3 regions of the Corynebacterium sp. USCH3 genome follow, and region 1 is predicted to be linked to each of the others. Evidence: riboswitches for the same ligand, from Rfam matches in the RefSeq annotation. Region 1 holds a riboswitch; each other region holds the start of a gene.
The links. Region 1 has a riboswitch for thiamine pyrophosphate ahead of thiM (hydroxyethylthiazole kinase). Riboswitches for the same ligand answer to the same signal wherever they lie in the genome.
Positions count from the first base shown of each region.

Region 2: it holds a riboswitch for thiamine pyrophosphate, as region 1 does, so the genes downstream of both, thiO (glycine oxidase ThiO) here and thiM (hydroxyethylthiazole kinase) in region 1, are expected to answer to the same signal.
Region 3: it holds a riboswitch for thiamine pyrophosphate, as region 1 does, so the genes downstream of both, thiC (phosphomethylpyrimidine synthase ThiC) here and thiM (hydroxyethylthiazole kinase) in region 1, are expected to answer to the same signal.

Region 1 covers NZ_JAQPZT010000001.1:639,745-649,614, forward strand. The annotation lists gene PQI66_RS03025 (FAD-binding dehydrogenase) at 1-874, opposite strand, end outside; gene PQI66_RS03030 (MFS transporter) at 1,035-2,411, shown strand; gene PQI66_RS03035 (class I SAM-dependent methyltransferase) at 2,428-3,786, opposite strand; gene PQI66_RS03040 (NAD(P)/FAD-dependent oxidoreductase) at 4,119-5,546, shown strand; TPP riboswitch at 5,647-5,740, shown strand; gene thiM (hydroxyethylthiazole kinase) at 5,730-6,581, shown strand; partial or broken gene PQI66_RS03050 (bifunctional hydroxymethylpyrimidine kinase/phosphomethylpyrimidine kinase) at 6,578-8,850, shown strand; gene PQI66_RS03055 (PaaI family thioesterase) at 8,873-9,409, opposite strand; gene gndA (NADP-dependent phosphogluconate dehydrogenase) at 9,527-9,870, shown strand, end outside.
Region 2 covers NZ_JAQPZT010000002.1:181,814-191,683, reverse strand. The annotation lists gene PQI66_RS04170 (MFS transporter) at 1-992, shown strand, start outside; gene PQI66_RS04165 (hypothetical protein) at 1,049-1,276, shown strand; gene moeB (molybdopterin-synthase adenylyltransferase MoeB) at 1,262-2,434, opposite strand; gene PQI66_RS04155 (thiazole synthase) at 2,455-3,249, opposite strand; gene thiS (sulfur carrier protein ThiS) at 3,273-3,488, opposite strand; gene thiO (glycine oxidase ThiO) at 3,485-4,657, opposite strand; TPP riboswitch at 4,650-4,761, opposite strand; gene thiE (thiamine phosphate synthase) at 4,814-5,527, shown strand; gene PQI66_RS04135 (DUF4334 domain-containing protein) at 5,550-6,059, opposite strand; gene PQI66_RS04130 (NAD(P)H-binding protein) at 6,072-6,734, opposite strand; gene PQI66_RS04125 (acyl-CoA dehydrogenase family protein) at 6,901-8,058, shown strand; gene PQI66_RS04120 (acyl-CoA dehydrogenase family protein) at 8,071-9,225, shown strand; gene glnA (type I glutamate--ammonia ligase) at 9,301-9,870, opposite strand, start outside.
Region 3 covers NZ_JAQPZT010000003.1:514,975-524,844, reverse strand. The annotation lists gene PQI66_RS08620 (DUF4956 domain-containing protein) at 1-292, shown strand, start outside; gene PQI66_RS08615 (CotH kinase family protein) at 294-1,925, shown strand; gene PQI66_RS08610 (NADP-dependent oxidoreductase) at 1,945-2,865, opposite strand; gene PQI66_RS08605 (hypothetical protein) at 3,122-3,301, opposite strand; gene PQI66_RS08600 (VOC family protein) at 3,369-3,809, opposite strand; partial or broken gene PQI66_RS08595 (aldo/keto reductase) at 4,031-4,409, opposite strand; gene PQI66_RS08590 (hypothetical protein) at 4,652-4,822, opposite strand; gene PQI66_RS08585 (hypothetical protein) at 4,812-4,994, shown strand; gene thiC (phosphomethylpyrimidine synthase ThiC) at 4,985-6,742, opposite strand; TPP riboswitch at 6,741-6,849, opposite strand; gene PQI66_RS08575 (sulfite exporter TauE/SafE family protein) at 6,902-7,654, opposite strand; gene PQI66_RS08570 (SPFH domain-containing protein) at 7,810-8,961, shown strand; tRNA gene PQI66_RS08565 (tRNA-Leu) at 9,085-9,158, opposite strand; gene PQI66_RS08560 (Ppx/GppA phosphatase family protein) at 9,175-9,870, opposite strand, start outside.

The DNA of each region.
Region 1 (9,870 bases):
TGCCCTCGGTGTAGTGCCACATCCGGTCGGTGTTGACCGTGGTCGCGCCGGCCTCGGTGGAGATCCCGATCATCCGGCCGTCGACGTGCGCCGGCACTCCGGCGACGAGGTCGTCGGGACATTCTCCCCACCGCTGCGTCGGCCAGGACCGCCGGACCAGGTCCAGGTTGCCGCCGATGCCGCCGGAGGTGACCGCCACGGCGGCGCCCCGGTACTCGAACGTGTCCACCACCTCCCGGGGAGAGGCGACACCTCTGCCCAGGTCGTCGCAGGGGGTGAGCACACTGCCACGGACGCCGACAACGGCACCGCCCTCGACGATCAGCTCGTCGACCCGGTGCCGGAAGGCGAAACGGACCGTCCCCCGCTGTTCGGCGGCGAGCAGCGGCTCCCGGAACACGCGCACGACCTCGGGCCCGGTGCCCCAGGTGAGGTGGAAACGCGGTACCGAGTTCCCGTGCCCGGAGGCGTCGCCGCTGCCGCGCTCGGCCCAGCCCACGGTCGGCAGGACATTCAGCCCGAGATTACGCAGGTAGTCCCGCTTCTCCGTCGCCGCGAAGTGCACGTACGCCCGCCCCCACTCCCGCGGCCAACGGTCGTTGCCGGAGTCGTCGTAGTCGGCGGAGTTCCGCCAGTCCCGCCACGCCAGATCCTCGGAGTCGCGGATCCCCATGAGTCTCTGCTCCGGGCTGCCCACGTAGAACAGTCCCCCGAGCGACCAGAACGCCTGCCCTCCGAGGTTGGCACGGTTTTCCTGGTCCAGGACAAGGACCTCCCGTCCGGCTTTCTCCGCTTCGTAGGCGGCGACCAGGCCCGCCAGACCGGCGCCGACGATGATCACGGGGGCCGCTGAGGCCGTTCGGTTATCTCCCATACAAAAGGAGTCTAGGGGTTTCCCGCCGACCCCGCGCACGTCCGTTATATCCCATGATCCGGACAGTTGCGTTCGTTGTATGGGAAGAGTAGTTTCCCTCATCGTCCTGTAAACCGCCCGGACACATCCCTTTCCCGACGAGAGAATCGCAGCCACGTTCATGACCACATCCCTCACCGACCATTCCGGTCCGGCCTCCGGGGCGACCGCCGCCCCGGCCACCGGCAACAAGAAGAGCCGGGTGATCATCGCCTCGACCATCGGGACAACGATCGAGTTCTACGACTTCTACGCCTACGCCACGGCCGCGATCATCGTCTTCCCGCACCTGTTCTTCCCGGAGAACGAGAACTCCACCGTGGGGCTGCTGGCCTCCCTGGCCACCTTCGGTCTCGCCTTCGTCGCCCGCCCGGTGGGCTCGATCGTCTTCGGCCACTTCGGTGACCGGATCGGCCGCAAAGCCACCCTGATCGGCGCCCTGCTCACCATGGGGGTCGCCACCTTCATCATCGGACTGCTCCCCACCTACGAGCAGATCGGCCTCTGGGCTCCGGCACTTCTGGCGCTGATGCGGTTCTGCCAGGGCCTGGGACTCGGCGGAGAGTGGTCCGGTGCCGCTCTGCTGGCCACCGAGAACGCCGAGGACGGCAAGCGCGCCCGTGCGGCGATGTGGCCCCAGCTCGGTGCCCCCTTCGGGTTCATCCTGGCCAACGGACTGTTCCTCATCCTGGTCCTCGGCATGGACCACACCCACGGCGAGCCGGGCGGCGCCTTCATGACCTGGGGGTGGCGGGTGCCTTTCCTGCTGTCTGCGGTGATGGTCGCCATCGGACTGTACGTGCGCTTCAAGCTGGAGGAGACCCCGGTCTTCCAGGACACCCTCGACAAGGGTGACGACGTCAAGGTACCCACGCTCGAGGTCTTCCGCACCGCCTGGCGCCCCGTCCTGCTCGGCACCTTCGTCATGGTCTCGACCTACACACTGTTCTACCTGGTGACCACCTGGTTCCTCTCCTTCGGCATCGGTGACCGCGACGCCGGCGAAGGACTGGGCATCCCCTACAACCACTTCCTCGTCATCCAGCTGATCACCGTGCTGTTCTTCGTCGTCGGCGTTCCCCTGGCCGGCTACCTGTCCGACACCGTGGGACGTCGCCGCTACCTCACCGTGGTCTCCGTCCTGATCCTGTTCTACTGCTGTGCGTTCCAGGCGTTCCTCGACCCGGCGACCTCCGGCGAACTCAAGGCCGGCATCTTCCTGGGCATCGGCATGCTCCTGATGGGGCTGATCTTCGGCTCCATGTCCGCCGTCCTGCCCGAGATGTTCCCCACGAACGTGCGGTACACCGGCTCCGGCATCTCCTACAACGTCGCGTCCATCCTCGGCGCGGCTGTCGCCCCCTTCATCGCCGTGGCGCTGGCCACCGCCTACGGCCCGTGGTCGGTCGGCGTCTACCTCGCCGTCGTCGTGCTCATCAGCCTGGTGGCCATCCGGCTGATGCCGGAGACCAGGGACGCCGACCTCTACACGGTGTGAGAGACCACCGCAGTGGTCAGAACCGCCGGAACACGAACTGCTCGCAGTCCAGCGCGCCGGCACGGGCGAGCGCCTCGTGTAGAGCGAGCTGGTAGTTCCACAGGCGTCGGTAGACGACGTCGAAGCCCGCGGCCGCCGCAGCCCGCTCACGGGCGTTGAACGCCGACCGCCACAGCCCCAGTGTCGTCGCGTAGTGCGACCCCATCCTGTTCCGCGCGGTGAGGCACAGGCCCGCCCGGTTGGCCTGAGACAGCACATGCCCGTCCGTGGGGTAGGCGACAGCAGGCCAGACGTAGGCGCGCATCACGTCCAGACTCTCGGCGACGGTCTCCTCCGGCAGGTCGGAACCGTGGGCACGCACCACCGACTGGATCACGGCGATACCGTCGGCGGCGAGCATCCGTTCCACCGCCTTGAGGAAGTGGACGGTGCCGTCGTCACCGAGTGTCTCCATGCGCTCCACGCTGAAGACCGCGTCGTAGGTTCCCGACCACTGCCGCGGCGACGGGACCGGCCCGCGGATCGTCTGCACGCGCACGGCTCCGCCCACCCCGGCGTCGTGTGCGACGGACCGCACCTGTTCGGCATGTTCGACGTCCGAGGTCAGCACGTCCACATGCGCGCCACGCTGGGCCGCCATCACCGGCAGTGCCCCGCCCGAGGACGGCAGCTCCAGTACCCGGTGCCCCGGCCCGACCTGTGCTTCGTCGAGCATGGCGTTGATGCGGTGACGTTGGGCGGAATCCAGGTCGGCACGGTCGACGAGCCCCGGGTCGGTGGGGGCGTCGAAGTAGCGGACGGACACCGGCGGGTGATGACCGGCCTGGTCCGGGTTCTCGACCTCCGAGGTCCGCGTCCCTGAGGCGAACAGCGCCGCGCCTGTCGCACGGGTCTGCCCGGCGTAGATGTCGACCAGCGCGTCCGGCAGATCACCGGCACGGACATTTCCGGACACCCGCCGTCTCCGTCGGGACAACGCCCGACCGAACCCGCCTTCCAGCGGCTGGGTCAGCAGTACCCCCAGAACCTCCGGCAGCGGGTCCGCCGTCCACTCCCCCGCCATGTACCCCTCCGCCAGTCCGAGCCAACCGGAGTCCACCACCCGGTCCAGCATCAGCCCGTCGTCCACCACGAAGCGCGGGGACGCCCCCGGGGTCAGGGCGATCCCGTGGTCCTGGGTCAGGTCCTCCAGGCGTTGCTGCAGGTTCACCGCCCGACGGCCGAGGAAAGGAGCCTCAGGAAGACGTGCCACCCCGGGCCAACGCACGGGATCGACATAGTTCTCCCGGTTCTCCCGCTTCTCCCGGGCCCCCTGCCTGTCCCGCAGGCCGTGCAGGTCGCGACGGCGACGGTCGTCGTCGGCAGGTGACGCCACCTCGAGCCTCCGTCCTCACTGGTATCATACGTTTTGATCAGAAACTATCACTCACCCCCGGTTGCACCCGAAACGGAAGGGGCCACGGAACGAGCTGACCGCATCCTGCCCGCGTGATGAGCCCGTCGCCGACAGGCACTAGTATGGGCACTCAGGTCCGACGCGACCGGGAGGTCCGTCGGCTGACGACACTACACCGGCGTCCACCGACCCCCTGTAGAACACGCAGCAGTGCTAAAAGACACAATGCAGAAGAGAACACGCGATGACCACCGGCGCCGACACCGAGGGGCGCCCCGCCCGGCCACCGCAGAACGAGGAGTATCGCTGATATGACCACCGCCACCCCTTTCCGTCCCTCCGGACGTCACCACGTCGTCATCGTGGGTGCCGGCTTCGGCGGGCTGTTCGCCGCCAAGAAGTTCGCCGGCGCCGACGTCGACGTCACCATCATCGACCGCACCAACCACCACCTCTTCCAGCCACTGCTGTACCAGGTGGCCACCGGTGTGCTGTCGTCCGGCGAGATCGCCCCCACGATCCGGCAGATCCTGCGTAAGCAGCGCAACGCCCGCGTCATCAAGGCCGAGGTCCGCGACGTCAACGTCGACGAGAAGGTCATCACCGCCGACCTGGGCGGCAAGGACGTCGTCCTGCAGTACGACTCCCTGATCGTCGCCGCCGGTGCCGGGCAGTCCTACTTCGGCAACGACCACTTCGCCGAGTTCGCCCCCGGCATGAAGAGCATCGACGACGCCCTCGAGCTCCGCGCCCGTATCACCGGTGCCTTCGAGCGCGCCGAGATCACCGACGACCCGGCCGAGAAGGCACGCCAGCTGACCTTCGTCATCGTCGGCGCCGGCCCCACCGGTGTCGAGCTCGCCGGCCAGTTGGCCGAGATGGCGCACCGCACCCTGCGCAACGAGTTCCGACGCACCGACACCGAGCAGACCCGCATCCTGCTGGTCGACGGTGGCCCGCAGGTCCTTCCCCCCTTCGGCAAGAAGCTCGGCCGCAAGGCGCAGAAGACCCTCGAGAAGCTCGGTGTCGAGGTCGTCACCAACTCGCTGGTCACCAACGTCGACCGCGACGGTGTCACCTGGAAGAACATGAAGACCGAGGAAGAGACCACGGTCGCGGCGTACTGCAAGATCTGGTCCGCCGGTGTCGCCGCCAGCCCGTTGGGCAAGCACATCGCCGACCAGATCGACGGCGTCGAGGCCGACCGTGCCGGCCGCGTCCCGGTGAACAAGGACCTCTCCGTGGGCGACCACAAGGAGATCTTCGTCATCGGCGACATGATGAGCCTCGACAAGCTTCCGGGACTGGCCCAGGTCGCGATCCAGGGTGGCGAGCACGCCGCGTCGATCATTCGCGCCCAGGTCGAGGAGGGCAGCACCGACCGCCCCGACTTCAAGTACTTCGACAAGGGGACGATGGCCATCGTCTCCCGCTTCAACGCCGTGGTGAAACTGGACAAGGCCGAGATCTCCGGTCCGGTCGGCTGGTTCATGTGGCTCGCCGTGCACCTGATGTTCATGGTCGGCTTCCGCAACCGTTTCGTCGCCGCCTACAGCTGGGGCCTGAACACCCTGTCCGCCAACCGGTGGCACCTCGTCGCCACCCGTCAGCAGCTGCACGCCCGCAACGCCCTGCGCAAGCTGCGCACCCTCGAGGACGAGCAGGACATCCGCTCCATCGAGGTGCGTGACAACCTGAAGTTCGGTGACGGCCGCGACACCCGCGCCGTGTCCGACTAACCTGCACCTTTCCACCGCGACGGGTCTGACCCCGTGCACACGTCCGGACGTGTGCACGGGGTCAGACTTTTCTCCCCGTCCGAAGGCTGTAGGCTGGACGTCACGAGACACGGGGTGCGCGGAGACGCGCTGAGAACACACCCGTTGAACCTGCTCTAGTTCGAACTAGCGAAGGGATGGTCCGTGCCAGACACGCCTACCGCCTTAATCCAGGCCGTCCGCGACCTGCGCCGTCACGCCCCCCTGGTGCAGTGCATCACCAACCAGGTCGTCCCCCAGATCACCGCCAATGTCCTGCTCGCCGCAGGTGCGGCGCCGGCGATGGTGGACACCCCGGAGGAATCCGCCGACTTCGCGGAGATCGCCTCCGGACTGCTGATCAACACCGGCAGCCCCACCGCCGCCCAGTACTGCGCCATGCGGGAGGCCGTACGTGGTGCGGCATCCGCGGACACCCCCTGGGTCCTCGACCCCGTCGCCTGTGGCGGACCGGCGGCGCGGACCGCGTTCAGCCGCGACCTCGTCAACCACCGTCCCGCCGCGGTACGCGGCAACCCCTCGGAGGTGATCGCCCTCGCGGGCGGACGCGGTGGCCGCGGCGTCGACTCCACCGACGCCGTCGACGCCGCAGGTCAGGCGGCGCGGTCCCTTGCGGAACGCACTGCCGGGGTGATCGCCGTCTCCGGCCCCCGTGACCTCGTGGTCTCCACCGGTCGGGTCAGCTGGCTGAGGTCCGGTGACCCGATGATGCAGCGCGTCATCGGGACCGGTTGTTCCCTCGGGGCCCTGACCGCGGCCTATCTCGGCGCGGCGCGACTCGCGGTCGACGGAGTCTCCGACCATGACGCCGTGCTCGCCGCGCACGCCCACGCCGGGGCAGCCGGGATCCTCGCGGCAACCGATCCTGCCGGAGGGACCAGGAGGCCCGGCAGCTTCGCCGTCGCCTGGCTCGACGCCCTGGACGCCGTGGCGGAGGACCCCACGGTGATCCCGGACCTGGTCTCCGTCGAGGACCACCGGGAGGCGGAGGTATGACGCTCAGCCACACCACGGCACACCGGGTGGACTGGGGGCTCTACCTCGTCACCGATCCCGTCCTCGGCGGAGGACGTGACGAGGTCGCCAGGATCGTGGCACGTGCCGTCTCCGGCGGCGTCGGGGTCGTCCAGCTCAGGGACAAGACGCTCGACGACTCTGCGTTCACCACGCGCGCCACCGAACTCGCCGAGACACTCGCCGGGACCGGCGTCCCGCTGTTCGTCAACGACCGGCTCGACGTGGCCCGCCGCCTCGGACTGCACCTGCACATCGGACAGGACGACATCGACTTCCGGACCGCCCGTGCCGCGCTACCCGACGACCTGATGATCGGGCTGTCCGTCGACGACCACGCACAGATCGACACCCTCGCACGGCTCATGCGTGACGGAGTCCGTCCTCCGGACGTTCTCGGACTCGGCCCGGTGGAGCTGACCGACACCAAGACCGACACCGGACGGGCCCTGGGGGTCACCGGCCCCGGCAGTGTCGACGACCTGGCTGCGCACGCCCTCGACCTCGGTATCCCCTCCGTGGCGATCGGGCACGTCAATGCCGACAACGCCGCGGATTTGGACCGCACCGCAGTGGCCGGGATCTGTGTCGTCTCGGCCGTGATGACGGCCGGGGACCCCGCCGTCGCGGCCCGCGACCTGCGTTCCCTGTGCCACCGACCGACCCACCCGTTCTCCGGACAGGACCCCGCATGATTCCCCGAGTACTCAGCATCGCCGGCACCGACCCCACCGGCGGCGCCGGCGCGCAGGCGGACATCAAATCCATCGGCGCCGCGGGGGGCTACGCCATGAGCGTGGTCACCGCACTGGTCGCCCAGAACACCCACGGGGTCCGGCAGGTCCATACCCCCGGAACCGAGTTCCTGGTCGCCCAACTCGACGCCGTCTTCGACGACGTCACCGTCGACGCCGTCAAGATCGGCATGCTCGGCACCGCCGAGATCACCCGCACGGTCACCGACTACCTCGCCCGGCGCCCGGTCCCCGTCACCGTCCTCGACCCGGTGATGGTGGCCACCAGCGGCGACCGTCTGCTCACCGACGACGCGGAAGCAGCACTGGTCGACCTGTGCCGGACGGTGGACGTGATCACCCCGAACCTCACCGAACTCGCCGTCCTCGGCGGCACACCGGTGGCCACCACCCTGGACGAGGCACTGGATCAGGGACGCGCGCTCGCCGCCGACCTCCGGACCACCGTCATCGTCAAGGGAGGACACCTCCCGGGCCCGACCGCCGACAACGCCGTCGTCGCACCGGACGGCACCGTCACCGCCGTCCCTGTCGCCCGCGTCGCCACCCACAACACCCACGGGACCGGGTGCTCGCTCTCGTCGGCGCTGGCCACCCGGATAGCCGGGGGCGAGGACACCACCGACGCACTCCGGTGGTCCAGCCGGTGGCTGTCCGAGGCCATCCGCCACGCCGACGAACTGCATGTCGGGTCCGGTAACGGACCGGTGGACCACAGCCACCGGGCCCGCCGTCTGTCCCGGGCCGCCGACACCACTCCGTGGCGTCTGAGCGCAGCGGTTCCCGACCGCCTCGACAGCCCGGCCGATCTCGCCGTAATCGCCGAGCCGTCCGACCCCGCGATGCCTCCCGCCCGGATCCCCGCCGCCGGCCCCTGGACCACGGCCCTGTGGCAGGCGCAGTCACCCCTGCTGAGGGCGATCACGCAGTTGCCGTTCATCGTGGACCTGGGGACGGGAACCCTGTCCAGGGAGGACTTCGACTTCTACCTCGCCCAGGACGCGGTCTACCTCGCGCAGTACTCCCCCGCCCTCGCCGCGCTCGGAGCCAGCGCCCCTGACCCCACCTCGGCGCTGTTCTGGGTCCGCGGGGCCGTCGAATGCCTCGACGAGGAGGCTGCGCTGCACCGCACATGGCTGGGGGACACCGGCCCGGTCGCCCCCTCCCACGTCACCGCGTCCTACACCGCGCACCTGACACGGTGTGTACAGGCTCGCGACCACGTCGTCGGCGCCGCGGCGGTCCTCCCGTGCTACTGGCTCTACGCCGAGGTCGGCCTGGGCCTTGCCGAGCGCACCCGGCCGGGCAACCCCTACGCCGTATGGCTGGACGCCTACTCCGGTTCGGACTTCACCGACAGCGTCCGGCAGGCCGTCGCCCTGGTCGAGGAGGCGTTCGCCACCGCCGGACCGCGACAGCGCGCGGAAGCGGCCCGTGCCTTCCTCGACGCCTCCCGGTGGGAGGTCGAGTTCTTCGACCAGGCGCACCGCCGGTAGAGCTGCCCACCGGCGTCGACCACTAGGTACGCGGCACCACCACCGTGCGCAGTTCCGTGGTCGCACACAGCTTCCCAGTTCCGGCGTTGACGTGGTCGATCCGCCAGAGCTGACTGGTCCGACCGGTGTGCACGGCGTGCGCGGTGGAACGGATGACGTCGCCCGGCGTCGACGGGCGCAGGAAGTTCGTCGCGTTGGTGGTCCCCATCACCATGCCGCCTCCGCCCGCGATGTAGCCGGCGAAGGACCCCGCGGACTCCCCGAGCGTCGCGTAGATGCCCCCGTTGGTGATGCCCCAGGGCTGGACGTGGTTCTCGGTGATGGTCAGTTCCACGACCACCTCGGGAATGAACTCTACGTAGCGCAGCCCCAGGGTCCGGTCCAGCGAGGGGATCGAGGACCTGAAGATTCCAGCGAGCTCGGCGTTCTGCGCCTCGGTGAGCTCGCCCGCGCTCGCCGACGCCATCAGCGTGAGCATCCGCTCCACCGCCGCCTCTTTGTCCGCGGCGTCCGCTGCGTCGGGGCGTCCGGCATCGGTCCGTGCTTCACTCTGCGTCATCGCGCATGTCTCCTCAAAGTCTGTCCACGGGTCAGTCTGACGTGTATTCGGCTGAGTCTAGCGACAGGCGGCCCGCGGCGGGCGGAGTTGGCGTCCCGGGGGCTATCATGGTGCACCATGACAGAATCCTCCGCACAGATCGGTGTCGTCGGCCTCGCGGTGATGGGCTCGAACATCGCCCGGAACTTCGCCAACCACGGCCACAGTGTCGCCGTCTACAACCGCACCTCCGCAAAGACGGACGCGTTCATGGCCGAATTCGGGGACACCGGCAGCTTCGTGCCCTCCTCGACCATCGACGACTTCGTCGCCTCCCTGGAACGTCCCCGCCGCGCACTGATCATGGTGCAGGCCGGCCCCGCCACCGACACGGTGATCTCCCAGCTCGCCGAGGCGATGGAACCCGGGGACATCATCATCGACGGCGGCAACGCGCTGTACACCGACACCATCCGTCGTGA
Region 2 (9,870 bases), on a different contig from region 1:
GCGCGACGTCGTCCTACCCGGTGGCGATTCTCGCGCGGGTGATCGTCGGTACCGCGGACGCCACGGCGTTCCTCTCGGTCATGCGGATCCTGCCGGCCTGGATCCCGATCCGGAAGACACCGGTGTTCACCCAGCTCACCGGTGGACTGGGCTATGTCGGGCAGTTCATGTCGGCCGTCCCGTTCTCGATGCTGCTGCATGCCCAGGGATGGTCGACGGCGTTCGTGTCGCTGGGGGCGGGCAGTGTGCTCGTCGCGCTGCTCACCTGGGTCGTCGTCGCGGATTCACCGGAGCCGACGCCGGCAGCGGCCGCGGGGCGGCGCGTCGACCGGACCGGCATCTGGGCCACCCTGGCGTTCGTCGTCCGCCAGCCCGCCTGCTGGCTCGGCTTCTTCATCCACTTCACCTTGATGAGTCAGGTGGTGTTCACCCTGCTCTGGGGAGTCCCGCTCATGACCCTGGGAATGGGGCTGAGCGAGTCACAGGCCTCCGGGATCCTGGTGGTGAACATGGTCGTCAGCGTTCTCGTCGGCCCGGTGATGGGGGTCATCTCGGCGCGGGCGGGCCGTCGGCGTCCCGAGGTGGTCATGGTGGCGACACTGGTCGTCGCGGCATCGTGGGTCGTGTTCTTCCTGTCGCCGGATCCGCGCAGTTTCGTCGCTGTCGCGGTCATCAACGTCATTGTGCCGGCGCTGGCCCCTGCCGCGAACTACGGGTTCGACACGGTCCGTGAGGAGGTCGACCGTCGCTTCACGGCCACGGCGACGGGCCTGTCGAACATGGGGGGATTCCTGGCAGCGATGGTCGCTGCGCAGGCGGCCGGTTTCGTGCTCGACGCCGTCTCGGACGGTGGCGACTACACCTGGGCCGATTTCCGGGTCGCGTGGTGCGCGCTCGGCGTGGTCTGGGTCGTCGGGTTCATCGGGCTGTTGGTCAGCAGGGTGACAATGCAGCGGTGGCGTATGGTCGAGGACAACCGGGCCGACCTGTGACGTAGGAGAACGCTGTGGCATCCTCTATCGCGAGTTTTCGTTCTGACCGTTCCCTGTTGAGCGCACTGAGCCGGCGCTCGGCATTCTCCGCGTTGTCTGCGTTCTCGGCGGCCTCGTTCGCCTCCTTCGCCAGTGCGGGGTCGTCGATGTCGGCGGTGTCACTGGGGTCGTTCATGTCCCTGGCGTCGGTCGGCTCGTCGTTCTCGATCCTGTCGGTGGGCGCGCAGGGGGCGGTGCTCAACATCCCGGTGCGGGACCTCGTCGCGCGGTCAGTAGGTCGGTAGCCCCGGCCGCATCTGATGCGCCCAGGCCAGAATCCCACCTTCCAGATGAGCGACGTTATCCTCCCGTCGGGCGAAATGGGATGCCACGGCGTCCATCGCACGGGCTGACCGGGCGCCCGACTTGCAGTGGAAGATGATGTCGCGGTTGCGCAGCGCCGGGGGGAGGGCTGCGACGCCGAGTTCCTCCACCGCGGACAGGTGGACGGCGACGGACCCGGGGATGCTGACGATCTCGCGTTCCCAGGCGTCGCGGACGTCCACGAGGACAGCCCCCGCCCGCATGCGCGCGTCAAGCTCCTCGGGAGAGACCGTCGGGTGGGGGGTGGTCGTGCAGACCTGGTCCCTGTCGGCCATGTCCTCCACGGCCGTCACCGGTGGAGCATCGGTATCGATGGTGATACCCAGTTCACGGAAGGTCATCGACAACCCGTCGTGGAGGAGGAGCCGTCCGTACAACGGCCTGCCGCACCCGGTGATCAGCTTGATCGCCTCCGTGCTCATCAGGGAGCCGATGGTTCCCGGTAGCGAGCCGATGACACCACCGGCGGCGCAGCTGGGGACGGAACCCGGTGGCGGGAGGTCCGGATGCAGGTCCCGGTAGGTGACGCCGTCGTGGGCGGGCCCCGAGCAGAACACCGACACCCGTCCGTCGAAGCGGAGGATCGACCCCCAGACACAGGGCGTGGAGGTCAAGGTGCAGGCGTCGGAGACGAGGTAGCGTGTGGCGAAGTTGTCGGCCCCGTCCAGTACGAGATCGTAGCCGGCGACGAGTCCGGTGACGTTGCCGGCGGCCAGTCGCACGGGGTGGCGTTCGACGGTGACCAGGGGGTTGATCCGGGCGACGGCAGCGGCGGCGGAGTCGACCTTCCTCGTGCCGAGCGAGTCGACACCGTGGATGACCTGACGCTGCAGGTTCGTCACCTCCACGACGTCGTCGTCGACGATGCCGAGCGTGCCGACCCCGGCGGCGGCGAGGTACTGCAGCGCCGGCGACCCCAATCCTCCCGCACCGACGACGAGGACGCGCGCATTCTTCAACCGGCGCTGACCGACGACGCCGATCCGGTCGAGCGTGAGGTGCCGGGCGTACCGGGACAACTCCTCGGGGGTGAGTTCGGTTGCCGGCTCGACCAGGGGGAGTCTGAGCGGGCCGGTCACCCGACCGCTCACCCCGGCGCTCACCACGCCGCCCCCGCCGGGTCCGCGCGACCGATCATCCCGTCCGGGGTCGACGACGCCACGGCACCCTGCGTCCACGGCCGCCGGGGGATCCGTCCGGCACGTCGTGCCAGGCGGCCCGCCTCGACGGCGTGCCGCATCGCGGCGGCCATGGCTGCGGGATCCTGGGCGCGGGTGACCGCACTGGCCAGCAGTACCCCGTCGCAGCCGAGTTCCATCGCCTGTGCCGCGTCGGACGCCGTCCCGATGCCGGCATCCAGGATCACCGGGACGGTTGCCCGGTCGCAGATCATCTCGATGTTGTGGGGGTTGAGGATTCCCAGGCCCGTGCCGATGGGCGACCCCAGCGGCATCACCGCAACCGCCCCGGCGGCCTCGAGGTGTCGGGCGACGGTGGGGTCGTCGGAGGTGTAGGCGTAGACCTCGAACCCGTCGGCGGTGAGGGTCTCGGTGGCGTCGACGAGTTCGACGACGTCCGGCAGCAGCGTCCGGTCGTCGGCGAGGATCTCCAGTTTCACCCGGGTCGTGCCGAGCGCCTCCCGTCCCAGTCGGGCGGTGAGCAGCGCGTCGCGGGCGGTGTAGCAGCCTGCGGTGTTGGGGAGGACGTCGATACCGAGACGGTCGAGAAGACCGAACAGCGACGTCCCGGTGGCGGGGTTGTAGCGGCGCAGTGCGACCGTCGTCATCGACGTCCCCGACGCGGTGAGCGCCTGTTCCAGTACTTCCAGCGACGTTGCTCCGCCGGTGCCGGTGATCAGGCGCGAGGTGAGCGTGGACGTCCCGACGGTGAGCATGTCCTGTGGGGTCGGCACGGTGTCTACCCTCCCTGCATGGCGGTGATGATCTCGATCTCCGCACCGTCGTGGACGTCGGTGGTGGACCACCGGCTGCGCGGGACGATCGCTGCGTCGACCGCCACGGCCAGGCCCAGTTCCTCGGAGTCCGGATTCTGTCCGGTGAGGTCGGAGATGATGTCACCGAGCGTCGCCGCGGTATCGAGGCGGCGTTCTTCTCCGTTGACGGTGATGGTCATGATGTCCTTTCCAGGGAGGTGGCGGCGAGCAGGGCGGCATCGGGCGTGCGGTCGGCTGCGTGGCAGCCCGGGGGAGACCCCGTGACCAGCAGTGTGGCGAGCCTGGCGCACAGGGGAGCGAGCAGGACCCCGTGGCGGGAGTACCCCGTCGAGACGACGACACCGTCCACACCCGGTACGCCGCCGAGGTACGGCAGGTCGTCCGGCGTCCCCGGGCGGGCCCGCGCCAGGATCTCGGTGAGCTCGAGGTCTGCTATCCCCGGGACCAGGATCCGGGCGTCCCGGAGGAGCTGGTGCACCCCGTCGAGGGAGACGCCGTCGAAGCCGTCCTCACGTTCCGTGGCGCCGATGACGATCTCTCCGTCATCACGGGGAACGAGGTACACCGGCCGACCGTCAACCAGGCCACGCACCGTGTGCTCCAGCAGGCCGGGATGTCCCGGTCTCACCCGCGCGCGCAGGATGTCGCCGTGTACCGGGCGCAGTCGCACGCATCGCGCTTCCGGGAGCCCGTCGATATCAGCCAACGTGAGGCCCGGGCACAGGACGGTGGTCTCCGCACGCAGCTCACCGCCGTCGTCCAGCCGCACGCCCGTCACCGTGGCACCCTCGCGTACGACGCCGAGGACACGCCGGGTGACCACCCTGCCCCGCGGCCCGTCCGGACCGGCGGGAGCGCACACGGCCGCGGTGAGCGCCTCCATCAGCATGCGCGGATTGACCTGGTGGTCGTCGGCGACGAGGACGGCGCCCGAGATACCGGGTGCCAGGGACGGTTCCCTCCGGCGCGCCTGGCGTACACCCAGGGGCTCCACCGTCATGCCGGACGCGCGCTGGACCTCGGCGAGGTCCCGGAACGTCGCCATGTCCCCGGGGGTGGACCCCACACCCAGCGTGGCGGTGGGCCGGTAACCGGCGGGATACCCGACGGTCCGCTCGAGGTCGGCGATGAACCGCGGGTACGCCGCAGCTGAGGCGAGCATCAGCGGGCGGATCGCGTCGTGCCGGTGGACGACTTCACTGACGGGTGCGATCATCCCGGCGGCGGCGTGACTCGCCCCGTCACCCGGGGACGGGTCGACGACGGTGACGGCGTGGCCGGCCCGCCGCAGGTACCAGGCTGTACTGAGCCCGGTGACCCCGGCACCGACGACAAGAGTCTCGGGCATGTGCGTTCTTTCCTCCGGCGGCATGACCCGCATCAGGTGTCGACGGTCGACCGGTGGCTCCGGTCCTCTCAGCCCCGGCATCAGGGGCTCCCGTAGTTCGCGTAACAGCTACCATCACACCACATGGACCTACATCAACGCACGCACACCCCTCTCATGCACACCCCTGGCGCATCGGGCACCTCCCCCGGGGACCGACGCCGGCGACAGCTCCGGGCTGCGCGGCTCTACCTCTGCACTCCGGCGCGCCGGGAGCAGGGTGACCTGCGGGAGTTCCTCCACGCCGCCTACGACGGGGGCGTGGACATCATCCAGCTGCGTGACAAGACGCTGGACACCGCGGGCGAGATCGCCGCGATCGAGGTGCTGGCGGAGGTGGCGGCCGAGCACGGCGCACTGTTCGCGGTGAATGACCGGGCGGACATCGCCGCGTTGGTCGGTGCCGACATTCTCCATGTCGGGCAGGATGATCTGGGTATCGCGCAGGCCCGGGAGCTCCTGGGCCCGGACGTCCTCCTGGGGTTGTCGACCCACACCTCCGACCAGGCGGAGGCCGCGGCCCGCGACACCGATCTCGACTACTTCTGCACGGGACCGGTGTGGGAGACGCCGACGAAGCCGGGTCGTGCGGCGACGGGGCTGGGGTTTGTGTCCCGGACCGCCGACATGGTGGGCGACGGGGCAGGGGGGAAGTCCGGTGGGAAGCCGTGGTTCGCGATCGGCGGGGTCAACCGGGACACCCTGCCGGACGTCCTCGCCGCCGGCGCCCGGCGTGCGGTCGTCGTCCGGGCGGTCACCGAGGCGCGGAGCCCGCGCGACGCCGCCTCAGAGCTGAGAACGCAGCTGACGTCCCTTCCGGACCGGACGTGAGTGTCGTGCACGGGGGACTGGTTCAGTCTTCCCTGTGCAGCAGGAAAACATACGGGCGCGGGGTGTGCCGGAAGTCCATCACACCGAGTAGCGTCCTGGGGTCGACGCGCCGGAAGTGGTCGTTGATGGGGAGGTCGTCGTAGACCATCGTCGCGCTGACCACCCCGCGGTACTCCATCATCCGGAGACGGGCCCGGGGACGCTTCGTCGCCGTCGCCCGGAGATAACCCCGCAGGAGTGCAGGAAAGGGTCCGAACGTGGCCAGGGAGCGGAGCCGTATCCCGGTGGACATCGGCACCAGCGCGGGGTTCGCGGCGAAAAGTGACGTTTCTGAGCCGAATATCAGCGGATGACCGTCGTCGACGCTGTCGAACCGCTTGCCGTGCCAGCCCACGGCGGCGAGTACGCCGTCGAGAGGATGTCCCGTCGCGACCTCGGAGCCGCGCCACCGACCCACCAGCTCATCGGTGGTGACCGCGGGCAGTGCATCGAACCGGCTCAGCGCCGTGGTGAGCTCAGCGTCCTGGGGCATGAGCCCATCGTGTCAGAGTTCGTCGACCGGTGAGGAACCGTCCACGAATTCAACGGTGCGCTGCCCGCCCAGGTCCCCCCGGCCGGCGAACTCGACGATCACGTCGGCGACGAGCTCACGGGAGGTGTGTGCGTCCGACCTGTCGAGGTCGTCGGCGACGGGGGCCGCTCCTTCGGCGGGCTCATCGGTGAGCGTCGCCGGCCCGAGGATGAGGTAGTCCAGCCCGGCGGTGGCGTCGAGACGGTCGTCGACGGTCTTCTTCGCGTCGGCGTAGGCGAAGAAACTGTCGGACTCGGGGACGGTGTGGTGGCGTGCGCCGGCGTAGGACACGTTGAGGTAGCGGGGCGTGGTACCGGCGTCGCGCAGTCTCTCGAGGGAGTCGATGACGGCGAGGGCCGCGTCGCGGTCGACGGCGTAGGTGACGTCGGCGCCGGCGCGGCCACCGTTGCCCGCGGTCCACACGACGACGTCGTATCCGGCGAGGAGATCGTCCCACTCGCCGGGGGTGAGCTGGGTGACGTCCCTCACCAGCGCGGTGGCGCCGAGGGACTCGATGTCGGCGACCTGGTCGGGGTTCCGGATGAGGGAGGTGACAGTGAAGCCTCCGGACACCAGTTTCGGGGCTGCGAGGAGCCCCACTTTGCCGTGTCCTCCGATGATGAGAATGTCCGTCATGGTCTCGTCCTCCTGGGGGAGTGGGTGAAGGTCGGCTCTCAGCCGCTGTCTGTCCGGAACAACGGGCGGACCGCTCCGTCTATTCCCCGGAGTGTGGAGAAACGTAGTAACCTGTGTCATGTCAGAACTGAATGGTGATTCAAGACATAGTTGAGGAGCAGTGCCCGTGGATCTCGAGCTTTCCGGGGAGGACGTCGCCTTCCGTGACGAACTCCGCACTATTTTCGCCGACGTACCAGCGGATATCCGCGCGCGTATGCGGGCAGGACACGTCACCCGTGACGACATCGTCGCCTCCCAGCGCATCCTCAACGGCCACGGGGTGGCGGTGCCGCACTGGCCGGTGGAGTACGGCGGACGGGACTGGACGCCCATTCAACGCCACATCTACACCAATGAGATCCAGCGGGCCGGTGTCCCGGAGCCGCTGGCGTTCAACACCAGTATGGTGGGGCCCGTCATCGCCGCCTTCGGCAGCGACGAGATCAAGGACCGTTTCCTGGCGAAGACCGCGAATCTCGACATCTGGTGGTCGCAGGGGTTCTCGGAACCGGGTGCGGGGTCGGACCTGGCCGGCCTGAAGACCACCGCGGTGCGGGACGGGGACCACTACGTGGTCAACGGTCAGAAGACCTGGACGACCCTCGGCCAGTACGGGGAGTGGATGTTCCTGCTCGCCCGCACGGCCCCGGACGCCCCCAAGCCCCAGCAGGGTATCTCCTTCCTGCTGGTGGACCTGGACACCCCGGGGATCGAGCGACGCCCGATCCGGCTCATCGACGGGTCCGTCGAAGTCAACGAGTTCTTCTTCACCGACGTCAGGATTCCGGTGGAGAACCTCGTCGGTGAAGAGAACAAGGGATGGACCTACGCCAAGTTCCTCCTGGGCAACGAGCGCAACGGCATCACCCAGGTCGGCACCAGTCAGCGGCACTACGCCGACCTGGTGGAGATGGCGGCCACGCGCAGCACGGGTGGGCGCCGGGTGATCGACGACCCGATCTTCCGCAACCGTCTCTACGACGTGAAGCTACGGCTCAAGGCGGTCGAGGCGACTCAGCTGCGGGTCACCGCCTCCAGCGCGGACGGTAAGCCCAGCCCGGTGTCCTCGATGCTGAAGATCGAGGGCAGCAGGCTTCTCCAGGAGATCAACGCCCTGGCTGTCGAAGCGCTGGGCAGCGACGCGGCGGAGATCCTGGGGGAGAGCTCCGGCGTCTACGGCGATCCTGTCGTCGAGTACCTGAACAACCGCAAGGTCTCCATCTACGGAGGCACCAACGAGGTCCAGGCGAATGTCATCGCCAAGGCCATTCTCGGACTCTAGGAGCATCACGACATGGATCTTTCCCTGACAGACGAACAGCGCATGCTCGCCGACTCCGTCCGGAGCGTGTTCGCGGGTGCCGACGGAGACCCGACCGCCGGGACGGATGCACCGGACACCGCCCTGGAGTTCCGGCGCGACCTCTGGCGACAGGCGGCCGACCTCGGTGTGACGGCACTGGTCGTCGACGAGGAGTACGACGGCGCCGGTGCAGGCATCGGGGAGGCGTACGCGGCCGCGGAGGCGCTGGGGGGACTGGCGGCACCTGAACAGCTCACCGACCTCGCCTACGTCCCCGCCTGGTTGCTCGGGGACCTCGGCTCCGGCGAACAGAAGTCGACCTGGCTGCCGCAGCTGGCGTCGGGCGAACGGCTGCTGACGCTCGCGCACGCCGAACAGGGGACGGGCTGGGCTGACGGCAGGGCCGCGACCGTCACCGACGGTCGACTCACCGGCGACAAATGTGCCGTGGTCGCCCCCGCCGACATCGACGCCTTCCTCGTCACTGCCGTGGAGGACGGTACCCCCGGCGTCTACCTCGTCACCCCGGGCGACGGGGTCGAGGTGACGGTGCACCGGGATGCGGAGTGGTCGCCGACCGGGCGGGTCTCCTTCCGTGAGGCCCCGGCGGAGCGACTCGGAGGGAGCACCGACGACACCGACCGCGCACTGCGTCGGGCCGTGGCGCTGGCGCGGGTGGTGCAGGGCGGCAGGGCCGTCGGGCTGATGGACAGCGCCCTGAACAAGACCGTGGACTACCTCAAGGTCCGTAAGCAGTTCGGCGTCACCCTGAACACCTTCCAGGTACTGACCCACCGGGCGTCGCAGCTCTACGCCGATGTCGAGCTCGCCCGGTCGACGGCGCTGTGGGCCGCGGCCATGGCGCAGTCCCCGGACCTGGTGCTGGAGGAATTGGAGGCGGCGTCCCTCGACTCCTTCGTCTTCCTGGCACGTCAGGCACGGGTGGTGGCGGAGGAGGCCGTCCAGCTCCATGGCGGGATCGGTGTCACCTACGAGACCGCCGTGAGCCACTACGCTGCGGCGCTGACCGGTTTTCAACAGCTCTACGGAGGCGTGCTGGAGGCGCGGGGAGCCGGTGTCGCCTCAGACGCGCTGCTGGAGACCCCGAGTGCGTTGCTGAACAACGAACTCCACGTCTACGGCTGAGACTCTGCACACGAACGACCCCCGTCACCGACGAGGTGGCGGGGGTCGTTCGTGCGCGGAGCCGGAGAGCGGGAACTAGCAGTCGTAGTAGAGCTCGAACTCGTGGGGAGTCGGGCGCAGACGCGACGGGGAGATCTCGTTGTCGTACTTGTAGGCGACGTAGGTCTCCAGCAGGTCGTCGGTGAAGACGCCACCCTCGGTGAGGAATTCGTTGTCGTCCTCCAGCGCCTGCAGCGCAGCCTCCAGGGAGGTCGGTGCCGTCGGGATGCTCGCGGCCTCCTCCGGGGGAAGCTCGTAGAGGTCCTTGTCGACCGGGGCGTGCGGTTCGATGCGGTTCTTGATGCCGTCGAGGCCGGCGAGCATCATGGCGGCCATACCGAAGTAGGGGTTGCCCGAGGGGTCCGGGGCACGGAACTCGAGGCGCTTGGCCTTCGGGTTGGACCCGGTGATCGGGATGCGGACGGCGGCGGAGCGGTTGCGCTGCGAGTACACCAGGTTGATGGGGGCCTCGAAGCCGGGGACCAGGCGGTGGTAGGAGTTCAGCGTCGGGTTGGTGAACGCCAGGACTGCACCGGCGTGGTGCAGGATGCCGCCGATGTAGTAGCGGGCCAGGTCGGACAGGCCCGCGTAGCCGGCCTCGTCGTG
Region 3 (9,870 bases), on a different contig from region 1:
GCACCGGTTCAACTGGTTCGCCCTGGACGTCCAGCGCCAGGTGGTCAAGCTGCAGGTCCCGGCCGACGGCGAGGACTACGCTCCCATGATCGACGACATCCTCATCCGCAACACCACCGAGTACGAGCTGATCAGCACCGAGAGTGTGCGCGGGGGCTCGCTGGTGGAGTACAGCTACACCGCCAGACTCAAGAAGAACGTCAAGGCATCCGACCTCATCACCGAGCTACGGGTCGTCAACGCCGGCCAGAAGGCCACCGTCCTGACCGGGTACGACCAGACGGACATGTGACATGACCCAGCCCACCAACACACAACGGACGCCGCTGCGTCACCGCCTGCCGGTGCGGCTGCGCCATCACTGGAAACTGCTCGTCGCAGCGGTGGCGGTGTGCGTGGCCATCGCCCTCGTGTTCGGGGCCAGCATGGTGCGTCCCTACATCACCTCCAGCCTGGTCTCGGAGACAGTGATCACCAACAACATTGAGGGCGAGTCCGACCTCCTCGACGACGGCGACCACACCATTGAGATCACCGTCAACCAGGCCGAGTACGACGACATGATCTCGACCTTCCAGAAGGAGGGTGAGAAAGACTTCATCAACGCCGACATCACCATCGACGGCACCCTGATCGAGGACGTGGGGCTCCGACTCAAGGGCAACTCCACGCTGTCGTCGTTGAGCGGCAACGGCATGGGGGCCGGTGGCGGCCGGGAGGGCGAGGACGGCCAGATGCCCGAGATGCCGGAGGTGCCGGAGGGCATGGCGATGCCTGACGGCCAGGAAGGCGGCGGCATGGGCGGCATGATGACCCAGCTCTCCGAGGACTCTCCCGAGGAGCTTCCCTGGCTGATCAGCTTCGACGAGTACGCGGAAGGACGGGCGTACCAGGGCATGACCGAGATCGCCCTGCGGCCCGCCGCCAGCGGTTCGGACGTGGCGCTCAACGAGGCGCTCGCACTCGAGATGACTGCGGAAAGCGAACAGACCACCCAGGACTACAGTTTCTCCACGGTGACGGTCAACGGAGGCGAGAGCGCCTCGCGCCTGGTCGTCGACACACCGGATGCCGCATGGGCCGATGAACTCGGCGACGGCGTGCTGTACAAGGCCCGGGCCGGCGGGTCCCTCGACTATCTCGGGGACGACCCGACGGATTACGAGGACTCCTTCAACCAGATCAACAGTGACGGTGGGTACGACCTCCAACCGGTGATGAGCCTGGCGAAGTTCCTCAACCGGTCCTCCGACGAGGAGTTCTCCGAGGACCTGGACGACTACGTCGACACCGAGTCCTTCGCGCAGTACCTCGCCATGCAGGAGATCCTGGCGAACAACGATGCGATGGACGGCCCGGGAAACAACTACTACCTCTGGTACGACACCACGGAAAAGAAGTTCACGATCCTGTCGTGGGATCTGAACATGGCCTTGTCCGGAATGATGGGCGGCGTGGGTGCCGAGGGCATGCCCCAGATGCCGCAGGACGGCGACATGCCGGAGCTTCCCGACGGTGCCCAGATGCCTGAGATGCCCCAGGGTGGCCCGGCACCGGGTGGCGACACCGGCGGTGGGGACCAGGAGATGCCGCAGATGCCCGACCGCGGGGACGGGGAGGACGGTGGACCCGGCGGTGGAAGTGACAGCAGTATCCTCAAGGAGCGGTTCCTCGACAACAACGAGTTCTACGCCATGTACGAGAGCGCCTACGCGGAGCTCTACGACCAGCTGATCGCCAGCGGATACGCCGCCGACACCCTCGACGACCTCACCACCCGTGCGGAGGACGCCGGAGACACCGGCGCAACAGCACTCGCGGAGTCGATCCGGTCCACCCTGGAGTCGCTCCCCGACACGGCTCCCGAACCCAGCTCCGGGATGGGCATGGGCGCACCCCCGGACGTCGAGACCACTGAGGCCTGACCTGGGCGTGCCGACGAGGTCAGCGCGTCACGTCGATGACGAGCTTTCCGTTGGCCTCCCCCGACTTCGAGACCTCCAGCGCCTCGGCGGCGTCCGCCAGGGGGAATGTCCGGTCGATGTGCACCGAGACCGCCCCTTCGGAGACCTTCTCCAGCAGGTAATGCAGGCGTCCGCCGTCCGGACGGACCCACACCCAGCGCCCGCCGTGCTCCTCGACCTCGCTGTCCGCGATCGAGACCAGGCGGTCTCCGCGCTCCTCCCCCAGCAGGGCGAGGCTCTGGTCCAGCACACCGCCGACGAAATCGACGACGGCGGTGATCCCGCCCGGCGCGATCTCACGTACCCGGTCTTCGAGTCCGTCGCCGTAGGCGACCGGCGTCACGCCCATCTCACGGAGCCGTTCATGGTTCTTCGGCGATGCCGTACCGATCACCGTGGTTCCGTAGTCGACGGCGAGTTGTGCGGCGATATGCCCGACCCCGCCGGACGCTCCGTGGATCAGTAGTGTGTCGTCGGGCGACAACTGCACCGTCTCGAGGGCGCGGAGTGCGGTGCCTCCCACCAGTGGAATGCTGGCGGCGGTGTCGATGTCCACGTCTGCAGGGATGACCGACGCCGATTCTGCAGGGACGGCGACATACTCCGCATAGGTTCCACCGTGGACGATTTCCTTGCGGGCATAGGCGGCAACCCGGTCTCCCACCGAGAATTCGGGGGTATCAGGCCCCGTCGCTTCGACGGTGCCGGCGACGTCCCACCCCGGGATGACGGGGAAGACGGCCTCCAGCATCGAATCGAGGCCGCCGGACATCACTTTCCAGTCGACGGGGTTCACGGCGGCGCGTTCGACCCGGATTAGGATGCTGCCGGGGCCTACTTTGGGCACCGGCACATCAGTGAGCTGCAGAATGTCAGGATTTCCGTATTCCGGGTAAGTCATGGCACGCATGTGTCAGCCAACAGGTCGGAACACCGTCGTATTCCATACCCCCTGGGGCACTACCCCCGTACCGGGCGCTGAACTGGGCATACCATGGTTGTTCCCCTACCCCGACCTCCACGCGGGCAGCGCCGCGCATCTCCTCGGTGAGCGCTGTATGAGCGTCGCGAGTACCTGAGCGACATTCCCCCCCCTCGTACCAGAGTCCCTTCGCCCCGTCCGCGAGGACAGGGGCGAAGGGACTCTGAAAGATATGTCAGTAGTGGGCGGGCGGATCACTGCCCGGGAAGGACTCTTCCTCCCACTGGTCCACACGACGCTCGGCAGATTCAGCACTTTCCTTGCCGGAACCGGGGCGCTCCGACTCGTCGTCCGCGACCTTCTTCAGGTCGGGGTCCACATCGTCACGGTCGTCGCGCTTCTTGTCGTCACTCATCGTGGCCTCCACTTCCCTTGTCTCTGGTCCACGTGTCGGATACCTTGCGCAGACCAGGATACGCGTCTCAGCGGAGTTCTTCCGCCAACGCGACGATGATCCCCTCGGGCCCCCGGAGGTAGCACAGCCGGTACGCGTCCTCGTACCGGACGATGTCACCGACGAGCTCGGAACCGTGCCCGACGAGTCGGCGGACGGTATCGTCCACGTCATCGACGGCGAACATGACCTGGCGCAGTCCCGGCGCCTCCACCGGCTCCGGTGCCTGCGCCGCAGGCCCGGGTTCCGGGCTCAGGTACCTGGTGAGCTCGATGCGTCCGTGACCGTCCGGAGTGTGCAGCATCGCGATGTCCGCGGTCACCCCGTCGATACCGCAGATCAGGTCCACCCACTCACCGTGGACCTGTGTTCTCCCGTCGACCTCCATCCCGAGTTCCCCGAAGAAGTCGACTGCCGCATCAAGATCCCGGACGACGACGGTGACATGGTCCATGCGCTGAAGTGCCATGGTGCCGAGCTTAGACCTGTGGACTCTCCCCGTAGACCCCCGTGGCTGTACGCAACGCCCCGTGGGCGAGGGGCTCCGCCATCTCCTCGTCTACTTCCCGCTGTACACCGGAAACGCGCTGCTCGCACCGTAGTCCTTCTCGCCGTAGGCGATCGGTGAATAAGCCTCGACCACCACGCCCCTGGCCTGGATGCGCAGTAGTCGATCAGGTCGCTCCCGAGGAAGTTGGAGACCCCGATGGACCGCAGTGTGCCTGCCCGGTAGGCCTCTTCCAGGGCGCGCCACGCTTCACGGTTGCCGTCGGCGTAGTCGCCGCCCCGGAAGTCGTCCCACGGTTGTGGGGCGTGGATCAGCATCAGGTCGAGGTAGTCCAGTCCCATGGTCTCCAGGGAACGGCCGATCGCGGCGACGGCACCGCCGTAGTCCTTGATCTCGGCGGCGAGCTTGGTGGGGACGAACAGGTCCCCACGTGTCACACCACTGGTACGGCCCCCTTCACCGACCCCGCGCTCATTGCCGTAGGCCTGGGCGGGTTCGATGTTGCGGTAACCGGCCTTCACCGCATCCCGGACGGTCTGGGGCTGCCTTGTCGTCGTCGATGAACTAGGTTCCCAGTCCCAGCGCCGGGATCGCCACGTCATTGGACAGGGTGTGGGTCTGGCTGTACGTCATCGGTTCTCCTTCGTCAGTGCGTTGTAGTGCTCGTCAGTGACCGGCTCCAACTACTCGTTGCCGGTGTCCTCACCCGGCACCTCAATCGCGAGGTGGGTGAACCAGGAGTCCGCAGTCGCCCCGTGCCGGTGCTTCACCCCTGCGGGGATGCTCACCACGGTTCCGGGGTGTCATGTGGCCTGCGCCTCCCCCTCTGCCTGGTACCAGCCGCTGCCGTCGGTGCACAGCAGGATCTGACCACCGCCGGACGATGCGTGGTGGATGTGCCAGTTGTTCCGGCTCCTGTTCACCGATCCCCGGATGCGTTCGTTGTACACGGACGGGGAGACGGTGGCCCGCACCGCCGCCTCCCAGTTACGCATGGAGGCGGCGAAGTACCCCGACGATTCCCGGCGGGCGAACCTGGTCGCTGAGCTCTCCGTGGGCGCCCCGGAACAGCACTTGGTGATCTGGACCGCCGCGGAGGGCTCCGTGACGCACCGGGCCCTGCAGCAGCTGCGCAGTCAGCTCTGATCGCCCACCGTGGGATGCGGGAGATACACCTGCGCGCCCGTGGCGAGGAATTCCTTGCTCTTGCGCTGCATCCCGACAATCGCCGCCTGAGCTTCGGCAGTGCCGTAGGTGTCCCGGATATCCTGCGAGATGCGCATGGAACAGAATTTCGGTCCACACATCGAGCAGAAGTGAGCCGTCTTCGCCGGTTCGGCGGGCAACGTCTCGTCATGGAAGTCCTGTGCGGTCACCGGGTCCAGTCCGAGGGCGAACTGGTCCCGCCACCGGAACTCGAACCGGGCCGTGGACAGGGCATCGTCGCGTGCGGTGGCACCCGGATGCCCTTTGGCCACGTCGGCGGCGTGTGCGGCGATCTTGTAGGTGATGACACCGGTCTTCACGTCGTCCCGGTTCGGCAGACCGAGATGCTCTTTGGGAGTCACGTAGCAGAGCATGGCGGTGCCGTAGCGGGCGATCTCGGTCGCCCCGATGGCCGAGGTGATGTGGTCGTACCCCGGCGCAATGTCGGTGACCAGCGGCCCGAGGGTGTAGAACGGCGCCCCATCGCACAACTCCTGCTGACGTTCGACGTTCTCGCGAACCTTGTGCAATGGGACGTGCCCGGGACCTTCCACCATGACCTGGACATCGTGCTCCCAGGCCCTGCGTGTCAGTTCGGCGAGGGTGTCGAGTTCGGCGAACTGTGCGGCGTCGTTCGCGTCCGCGATCGACCCCGGGCGCAGACCGTCGCCGAGGGAGAAGGCGACGTCATAGGCCGCAAAGATCTCGCAGAGCTCATCAAAGTGCGTGTAGAGGAAGTTCTCCTCGTGGTGTGCCAGGCACCAACCAGCCATAATCGATCCGCCGCGTGACACCATCCCGGTGACACGCTCGGCGGTCAGCGGGATGTAGCGCAGCAGGACGCCGGCGTGCACGGTCATGTAGTCCACGCCCTGCTCGCACTGTTCGATCACCGTGTCACGGTAGATGTCCCAGGTCAGTGCCTCTGCGTTGCCGTCGACCTTCTCCAGTGCCTGGTAGATCGGGACCGTGCCGATGGGGATCGGCGAGTTCCGGATGATCCACTCCCGGGTGGTGTGGATGTCGTTGCCCGTGGACAGGTCCATCACGGTGTCGGCACCCCAGGTCGCGGCCCACTCCAGCTTCGACACTTCCTCGCTGATTGAGCTGGTCACCGCTGAGTTGCCGATATTGGCGTTGACCTTCACCAGGAACGCCCGACCGATGATCATCGGTTCCGCTTCCGGGTGGTTGATGTTGAGCGGGATGATCGCGCGACCGGCGGCGACTTCGCTGCGCACCAGTTCCACGTCGCAGTTCTCCCGCAGGGCGACGAACCGCATTTCCGGGGTGACGACACCCCGACGTGCGTAGTGCATCTGCGTCACCGTGCGGCCCGGTGCCGCACAACGGGGTTCGGGACGTCGTCCCTGCCACTGCTGGGACGGTGCGCCGCGGCGCACGGCGGCCCGGCCGTCGTCAAGCAACTGTCGTTCACGGATTCGCTGGACCCGGGTGTCGCCGCGTGCCCGGATCCATTCATCACGCCAGGGGTCCAGGCCCTCTTCCGGAACGCTGCCCGGCCCGGCGGTCCGGTACACCTGCAGCGGCGGGTTGGGACTGCCGTCCGGGGAGGCCTCCTGGTGGATCTCGGTGACCGGGACCCGGATACCATGGTCTTCGATCCATCCGCGACGGTGCGCGGGGTGCTGCTGGACAGGGGTGGACGGGGCAGACGGAGTAGACACAGCTACGCTCCTCACTTCCTACGCCGGTATCAACCGGATCAGGTTCGACGGTCCCGGACGATCACAGTCCGGTCTCAGCCCCTCGTGGGGCACCCGTGTGGACGCCTCATGCCTACCACGGCGGCACAGCACCTGCAATCGGTCAACGCTCAGCGTTGCTCAGAGCATGGCTACGACACCATTGATGACCAGCGTCACCGCACCGGCGAATGCCAGCAGCGTGGCGAGCTTCCTCGTCCCGTCGCTGGAGAGCCGGTCGTAGAGTCTGTCGCCGAACCAGGCTCCGACGAAGATCGCGGCGACGGCGAGGATCCACAACCAGGCGGGCAGGCCGCCGACGTCGACGCCACCGAAGATGACGATCTTGAGCACGAAGGACAGCAAGTTGGCGACGACGATCACCGGGTGCAGTGTGGCGACGAAGTCGCGGTAGTCCCAGCCGGTCAGGCGCGCGTACACGGTGAACGCAGGCGCCGCGATGCCGGCGACGGTGCTCATGAACCCGCCCGCAGCTCCGGCCAGCACCATGGGGACGACGGCTCGTTCCGACACCCGCGCCGTGTCCGGCTGGAACAACGTGACCGCCAGTGCGGCGAGGACCAGGACACCGACGGTGACCAGCAGCCAGGGGCCGTCGATGAGCAGGACGACGAACGCTGCCGGCAGCGAGCCGAGGAACAGTCCCCCGGCAAGACAGCTGAAACGTCGCCAGTCGGTCTTCGCCCGCACCGCCCAGGCGTTGTTCACCGCGTTGATCGTGGACAGTCCGTTGACCACGGTCACTCCCGCCGCCGGGCCCAGCGCCACGGAGAGCACCGGGCCGGCGACCAGACCGACGCCCATCCCGGTGATGCGTTGGAGCACCGCTCCGACAAGAACGGCGAGTATCAGCACGATCGCGACGGTGGACACAACCCCCGAGCATAAACACCGTGGGCACGCCGGTACGTCGGCAGGCCTGCCGTCCGTGGTCGCCCGTCCCCGAGAACGTTTCCCCCTGTGCGATATGCTCAGGGTGTACTAAGTGTTCTCCTGCCCGTTCCCCGTTGCGACCGAAAGAAGAACGAATGCTCTACGATGTCCCGAAGCCGACCGAAGCCCTGCTGATCACCGGTGGCATGATCGCGCGTAAACCCGACAACCCCTACCGTGTCGTCATCGGTGGCGGTGCCTGGTCCGTCCCGGTGCTGCACCGTGTCCAGCGCTTCCACATCGGCGCGAACACCGTGAACATCGCGGTGCGTGCCCAGTCGAAGCAGAACGTCGACGTGGACGTCGAGGCCTCCGTGGTGTTCTCCGTGACCGCGGACAAGAACAGCGTGGTCGAGGCTGCGAACAGGTTCCTGGGTGTCGATCAGGGCCAGATCGTCTCCACCGCCCAGGACATCTTCTCCGGCGAGACCCGCGCGATGATCGGGCAGCTCACCGTGGAGGAGATGATCTCCGACCGCACGGCGCTGGCCAGCCAGGTGCTCTCCAACGCCGAGCCGCGCATGCTGCGCTTCGGCTGGCAGATCGACAGCTTCCAGATCAACTCGATCAGCGACCCGAACGGCTACATCCAGGCCCTCTCCGCCCCGGAGCTGGCCCGCGTCCAGCGTGAGCGTGCCGTCGCCGAGGCCCAGCGGGACGCCGAGATCGCCGAGGAGCAGCAGAAGTCCGAGCGTCGCAAGTCCGACTTCCAGCGGGAGACGGACACGAAGGTCGCGGAGAACACCAAGGAGATCGCCGCCGCCAAGGCCGAGGCCAACGCCGCGGGTCCGCGTGCTGAGGCCGAGGCCCAGGAGCAGGTCATCGCCGCACAGGCCGCCCTGGCGCGTCGCCGTGCCGAGACCGACCGTGAGGTCGCCGAGGAGCAGGCCCGTCTAGCCGAGTCGCAGGCCGCGCTGCGTGAGCAGGAGCTAGTCTCTGAGGTCATCAAACCGGCGGAGGCGGAGGCCGAGCGCACCCGGATCAACGCCGAGGCGAAGGCTGCGGCCTTGCGGACCGAGGCCGCGGCAGTGGCGTCCAACAACGGCGTGATCCTGGACAAGCAGGTCGTCGACCAGCTTCCGGAGATCTTCTCCGCCATGGCGGAGGGCCTCACCGGCGCGAACCTCACCATGGTCGGTGAAGGGCAGGACCTGACCAAGCTGCTCGGCCAGTTCGCCGCAGTGATCCCGAACCTACGGGAGACCGCTGCCGGGTCCCGGGGTGGCGAGGTCGCGACCACCGAGTAGGTGCGCGTAACCCAGGTGCCGAAATCGGTCGATGCCGAGCCTCTCGGCATACCGTTTTCGGCACCTGAATCACGCCATGAGGTCGACGGCGGTGATCAGCCGGCGGCACGCCCGGACAAAGAGTGCCCCCTGTGGGACTCGAACCCACACTGTGCCGATTTTAAGTCGGCTGCCTCTGCCAATTGGGCTAAAGGGGCGTACTTCCCGGGCCGTCTAGCTGTTGCGCTCGATGACCTCGGCCAAGATACCGTCCAGGATATCTTTCTCACTGACGGTGATCGACGTCAGCCCCTTGTCCAGGAACCGGGAGGCGAAGGCGTCGATCACGATCGCACCGCCACCGATCACGTCGGCACGCCCCGGGTGCATCGCCGGGTGCTCCCGGCGCTGCTCCACCGTCTCGCCCAGCAGAGAGCGGGCCGTCGACCGGAAGCCCGCCAGGTCAATCTCCGACATGTGGGTCTTCTCCGGGTTGTATTCGGTGAGCCCCTGCTGAATTGCCGCCACGGTCGTCACGGTGCCTGCGACACCCACGACGCGGGTCACACTGTCGAGGTCCACGTTCTCCTCCACGGTGGCCATCAGACCGTCCACGTAGGCCCGGGCCTCGGCGATCTCCCCGTCGGTGGGCGGCACGGTGTGCAGGTAGCGTTCGGTGAGCCGCACGCAGCCCATGTCCGCGGAGTACGCCTGACCGCTCCCCTCCCCGTAGGCGTCGACGACGAACTCGGTGGATCCCCCGCCCAGGTCGATCACGCAGATGTGCCCGTCGGTGGAGTCCATGTCGGCGACGGCCCCGGCGAAGGACAGCTGTGCCTCGCGTACACCTGTCACGACCTCCGCCTGCACACCCGGGGCCACGCGCCCCAGGTGACGACGGGTGATGGCGAAGAAGTCCTCACGGTTCTC